Regions from separate parts of the Ruminococcus sp. NATIVEDY161 genome, predicted to be linked through region 1. Evidence: predicted binding sites of a transcription regulator. Region 1 holds the regulator's gene; the other holds the start of a gene.
What was found. The regulator LexA, encoded in region 1, represses DNA repair genes until DNA is damaged. The targets are predictions, from matches to a motif close to CNAACANNTGTTNG.

Region 1 (3,124 bases):
ACATTTTTGGCTTTAGCGCTGATTTCACTTGGAATTTTTCTCGTTAATTATAATAAAAGGAGCAGGGAAGATGATTAAAGGTGTAATTTCAGATATGGACGGCGTAATTCTCGACAGCGAAAAGCTGTATGTGCGCTTTTGGTGCGAGGCAGGCAATTTTTACGGCTATCCCATGCAAAAGTTTCACGCGCTGAGTATCCGCTCAATGGCAAGACCGTATGCGATTAAACGCTTGCAGGGATTTTTCGGAGAAGATTTCGACTATGACAAGGTTCGTAATAAGCGCGTCGAGCTGATGGACAGCTTTGTCGAGAAAAACGGAATTGAAGCTAAGTCCGGAGCGGAAACGCTTTTGCGCTATTTAAAGGAAAAAGGCATAAAAACAGCCCTGGCAACCGCTACTCCGGTCGACAGAGCAAAGAAATACCTTGATATGGTGGGATTGTTAGAGTGTTTTGACGAGGTTTGCAGTGCGAGGATGGTAGAGCACGGCAAGCCTGCGCCCGATATATATTTGTATGCCGCGGAAAAGCTGAAGCTTGCGCCGAAGGACTGCATAGCGCTCGAGGATTCGCCAAACGGAATTCGCTCGGCAAACGCGGCAGGTTGTAAAACGGTGATGGTTCCCGACCTCGACCAACCGACAGAGGAGATTAAGCCCCTGCTGTTCGACATAGCGAACGGTTTGGAGGATGTTATTAGGATAGCGGAGACTTGCTGAAAATTATAAGTCGAGAACAGTTTGAATAACATCAAACGTATAAAGAAGAATTTGCCAACGTAAGATTTCACCGAAACTATAAGTCGAGACAAGATTGAATAACAGCAAACATTTAAATAGGAATTTGCCAACGTAAGTTATAACTGAAACTTATAAGTCGAGAACAAAAGTTAAGTCACCAACAAACCTATGAAACGATTTAAAATAAAGGAAAACGCCCGATGAGGTTCGGGCGTTTTCTATCTGTAAAAAATGAGGGGTACAATCACGGGTTTTGAACTCACCCGTGTTGAGGAGGGTAGAACAATACTCTACGGTTGCGGTTCCGTCTTTTGAGTACAGTTATATTAAACAACATAAATATGAAAACTGTGTGAAATTAAACTGAACATATACTGAAATAAATTTTCCTAAATTTTTTTGAAAAAAGTTGTAAAAACCGTGAACAAATGTTTGATTTTTTCGAAGCTATGTGGTACAATACTATTGAAAAGGTTTAAACTAAGGCGTGCACCGTAAACTGCGCGGTGTTGCCTTGATATGAGGGGTGTGCCGATATGAAACAGCTCAGCAAAAGCCAGATTAAGATTTTTGAATACCTAAAGGAGTGCTCCGAAAACGGAAGAGTTCCCTCGGTTCGCGAGATTTGCGAAAACACGGGACTAAGCTCCACGTCAACCGTCCACTACCACCTAAAGCACCTTGAGGACAAGGGCTATATCGTGCGTGAGCACGGCGTTAACAGGTGCATACAGATTACAGGCGAGGAAAAAAGCGTCAGCGTTCCGGTTCTCGGAAAGGTTGCCGCAGGCAATCCTATTGTGGCGATTGAGGACATAGAATGTTATGTGCCCGTTCCCGAAAAGCTAAAGCGCGGAAAAGAGCTTTTCGCGCTCAGAATTCAGGGCGAAAGTATGATAAATGCCGGAATTCTGAACGACGATATCGTAATTGTCCACCGTACTCCCGTCGCGGAGAACGGCGAGATTGTCGTTGCCCTCGTGGAGGACAGCGCGACGGTCAAGCGCTTTTATAAAGAGGACGGTCATTACAGATTACAGCCTGAAAACGACGATTACGAACCGATTATCGTTGACGAGGTGATTTTGCTCGGCAAGGTAATCTCGCTTATCAGAAATTACTGATAATTACGGCAGACAGTTTGGAGGATATTTATGCAGACAATTTGTGTGTTCGGCTCTTCAAGCGAGAGCATAGACAGGGAATTCCTTGATTCGGCTGAACACCTCGGACAGACGCTTGCCGAAAAAGGCAAGACGGTTTTGTTCGGAGCAGGCCGCTACGGAGTAATGGGCGCGGTTTCGCGCGGAGCAAAGGCGGCAGGCGGCAGGATTATCGGCATCAGTCCGTTGTTTTTTAAGGAAATGGACGTTTTGGCTGACTACGCCGACGAAATAATTTTTACAGAAACTATGCGCGAGCGCAAGGGCATTATGGAGGACGAATCCGACGCGTTCATAATCTGTGCCGGCGGAATCGGCACATTTGAGGAATTCTTCGAGGTGCTTACCCTCAAACAGCTCGGCAGGCATTCAAAGCCGATTATAATTTATAATTACAAGGGATATTACGACGAGCTTTTGGCGATGATGAAAGCCTCGGTCGAAAAGAATTTTATGTCGGATGAGGTCAACAAAATCTACACCGTCGCCAATACCGAGGAGGAGGTTATCGAACAGCTCGATAACTACAAGGCGTTTATGTATAATAAGTATAACTGAGGTGGACATATGGCGGATATGTGCGAGATGTGCGCTCACTTTGTCGCGGACGAGGAGCTCGGCGATTACTGCTCCGTTAGCCTCGACGAGGACGAGATGGCAAGGTTTCTTACGCAAAGCGTCAAGGGCTGCAGCTATTTTCAGCTCTACGACGAGTATAAAATAGTACAAAAACAAAATTGATGGATACTGTAAGCTTTACCCAAAGGGTGTATGCCGCGGTCAAGCGGATTCCGCGCGGAAAGGTCGCAACCTACGGGCAGGTCGCCGCGGCGGCAGGCAACGGCGGCGCGGCGAGGGCTGTCGGCAACGCGCTGCATAAAAATCCTGCGTTCGGTGAAATCCCCTGCCACAGGGTTGTAAATTCCAAGGGCAGGCTCGCTGATGCCTTCGTTTTTGGCGGTGTTAACGTTCAAAAGGACTTGCTCGAACAGGAAGGGATAGAGGTGCTCGAAAACCACGTTGACCTCAAAAAATATCAGGCAAGGCAACTATAATACAAAATTTGCATTTTTCACAAGGTTGTGTTATACTATATATAGCGTGAAATGCGCTGTTGATTGTGTGAATAACGATAATTGGTGATTTTATGGATTACAAATTAATCGCGGTTGACCTTGACGGTACACTCACAAACTCTAAAAAGGAAGTTTCTCCGCGC
Region 2 (3,124 bases), 1.0 Mb from region 1:
TTCAGGCGCTCGATAATCTCCTTGATAATCTCGGCGCCGATGATTTTTTCCTTTTCGCTCAGTTCAAGATTTTGGATGAACTCGAGCGCGTCAACAACGCTCTTTTTGCAGAGGTCGGATATATTAATTCCGCCGACGGTAACGGCAAGGCTTTCCTTGCTGAGCCTCTCGCCCATACACTCGTCGCAGGGGATTTCGGTCATATATGTGCGGATTTCGTCCTTAATCCAGTTGCTTGACGTCTCGCGGTAACGGCGGTCGAGGTTGTTGATAATGCCCTCAAACGGCTGCTTGTAGGTGCCGCTTCCATAGGCGGATTTGCGCTCGATAGTCAGCTCCTCGTCGCCTGTGCCGTAGAGGATTTTGTCCACCGTTTCCTTGGGGATGTCCTTAATCGGCTGGTCGAGCCCGAACTTGTATCTGCGCGCAAGCGCTTCCATATACATAGCCGCGATTGAGCTGCCCTCAAGCGCCCAGCCGCTGCCCTTAATTCCGCCGCCGCGGATACTTTTATTCCTGTCAGGAATTATTTTGTCCTCGCTGATTTTCAAAAAAACGCCCAAGCCCGTGCACTTTGGGCACGCACCGAAGGGGTTGTTGAACGAGAACATACGCGGTGTGAGGTCGTCAATGCTGATGCCGTGCTCGGGGCAGGCGTACTTTTGCGAGAAGGTGACGTCCTCGCCGCCGTCAAAGTTGACCATAACAAGTCCGCCGCTCAGCTTTGAAGCGGTCTCAATGCTGTCGGAAAGGCGCGAGCCAATCTCGGGCTTGATGACAAGGCGGTCGATTACGACCTCGATATTATGCTTTTTATTTTTCTCTATAGGAATTTTCTCCTGCAAATCGTAGACAATTCCGTCAACGCGAACGCGCACAAAGCCCGACTTTCGAGCGCTGTCGAGCACCTTTGCATGCTCGCCCTTACGCCCGCGGACTACCGGCGACATAACCTGAATTTTAGTGCCGTCGGGGTACTCGGTGATTTTGTCCACAATCTGATCGACGGTCTGCTGGCGGATTTCCCTGCCGCAGACGGTGCAGTGAGGCACGCCGATACGCGCGTAGAGCAGACGCAGATAGTCGTAAATCTCGGTAACCGTGCCGACGGTAGAGCGCGGATTTTTCGAGGTGGTCTTTTGGTCGATTGAGATTGCCGGCGACAAGCCCTCGATGCTCTCGACATTCGGCTTGTCCATCTGTCCGAGAAACATTCTGGCGTAGCTCGACAGGCTCTCAACATACCTGCGCTGACCTTCGGCATAAATTGTATCGAACGCGAGCGAGCTTTTGCCCGAGCCGGACAGTCCGGTGATAACGACAAGCTCGTTGCGCGGAATTTCAACATTAATATTTTTAAGGTTGTGCTCCTTTGCACCCTTAACGATTATTTTTTCATGTGCCATAAGCCATTCCCCACAAAAATTTACTAAGGTTATTTTACCACATATATTTTTAAAAATCAACAGAATTTTCGAAAGTGCGTTCGATTATTTTTAATTTAAAAAAAGAAACCTCAAACCCCGCCGCCTGCTTATAGAAGGCCTTTGTTCAAGGCGGCGTGGTTTGAGCTCTTAAGGTATTGACTACCTCAAAATTATAATATCATATAAATATGTTTTTGGCAATACGAAAATTAAAAATTGGTATTTATTATACGTTTCTGTTGATATTAAAAACGTGGCGTTAAAGGGTAATCCGCCCCCTCCGTCATTTCGCAAAGCGAAATGCCACCTTTTTCTGGCGAAAACGGCAACCCTTTTGTCACTTCGTGACATTTCCCCTAACAGGGGAATTTCCCGTAGCTTTGCGACGGGGGAGGCTTTAAATCTTTAATCAAACGTTTCCTCTTAATAATTAAACTCTAAACTCTCAACTCTAAACTCTATCCCAAGTGCAGCATATTTATCAGCAAAATCCAGCTAAGTCCGTAGTAGGTTACAACCGCCACAAGGTCGTTTACGGTTGTAATCAACGGGCCCGAAGCCACCGCAGGGTCGACCTTAATCTTTTTAAAGAGCAGCGGAATGAGCGTTCCGACCGCGCTTGACACTGCCATTGCAACGAGCAGCGCAAAGCCGATACAGCCCGACACGGCAAATGAAAATCCGGCGTCGTGGTGCTTGATAAACATAATATAAAGCCCTACGAACAAAACGGAAATTACGCCGAGGATAAGTCCGTTAAAAATACCTACTCTCGTTTCCTTTATAACGAGCCTGAACTTCTGCGAGAAGCTCAAATTTTCATCGGTCAGCACACGGATCGTCACCGCGAGCGACTGAGTTCCGACGTTACCTGCCATATCCAAAATCAGCGACTGGAACGCCATAATCAGCGTGAGCTGAGCCACTACCTTCTCGAATGAGCCGACAACCGCCGAGACTATAATGCCGAGACCGAGCAACGCAATCAGCCACGGCAGGCGCTTGCGGATACTCATAAGCAGAGGTTCTTTTAAATCCTCCTCCGCGGTAAGACCTGCCAGCCTTGCATAGTCCTCGCCCATCTCGTCGTCAACAACCTCAATCAGGCTTTGGGCGGTGATTACGCCAAGCAGCGAATTTGAGTTGTCAAGCACGGGGATTGAAGCCTCGGAGTAGTCCTTCAGCTTTTCGATACAGTCGTCAATGCTCTCGTGCGCGTAAACGTACGGGAACGACGTCACGATTAAATCCTCCAAAGGAACACCGCTGTCGGCAGTGATTAAGTCTTTAAGGTCAATCGCGCCGTAGTATTCCTCGTTTTCGTCGGTGACGAAAAGGGTTGAGATATTGTCGTTCTTCTTTGCCTGGGCGACAAGCTCCCTCATCGCCTCTTTAACGCTCAAATTCTCGCGGATAACAATGCAGTTGGTGGTCATCTTGCTGCCGATTTCGTCGTCGTCGAACGACGCGATAAGTCTGATGTCCTTCTTGACCTCGGGGTTGAGCTCCTCGATAATCAGCAGCCGCTTTTCCTTGCCGATTTCCATTAATATATCCGCCGCGGCGTCGGTTTCAAGGTTCGACACAACCTTTGCCGCCTTTTTCAAGTCCATCTCGTTTAGATACGCGCCGGCTTCGCTTTCGTCGAGCCTTTCGAGCGCGTCGGACAGCATATCCGCGCCTAAAATTCGGTACAG

Region 2: a site for LexA is predicted at 1,476-1,489, ahead of uvrA (excinuclease ABC subunit UvrA). Genes of this name have one in related genera too.

Annotation. Positions count from the first base shown of each region.
Region 1 is NZ_CP162392.1:1,366,256-1,369,379, reverse strand. It holds gene AB1I50_RS06545 (DMT family transporter) at 1-78, shown strand, start outside; gene AB1I50_RS06540 (HAD family hydrolase) at 71-721, shown strand; gene lexA (transcriptional repressor LexA) at 1,279-1,866, shown strand; gene AB1I50_RS06530 (LOG family protein) at 1,897-2,463, shown strand; gene AB1I50_RS06525 (DUF6472 family protein) at 2,473-2,646, shown strand; gene AB1I50_RS06520 (MGMT family protein) at 2,646-2,960, shown strand; gene AB1I50_RS06515 (Cof-type HAD-IIB family hydrolase) at 3,053-3,124, shown strand, end outside.
Region 2 is NZ_CP162392.1:2,366,734-2,369,857, reverse strand. It holds gene uvrA (excinuclease ABC subunit UvrA) at 1-1,406, opposite strand, end outside; gene mgtE (magnesium transporter) at 1,886-3,124, opposite strand, start outside.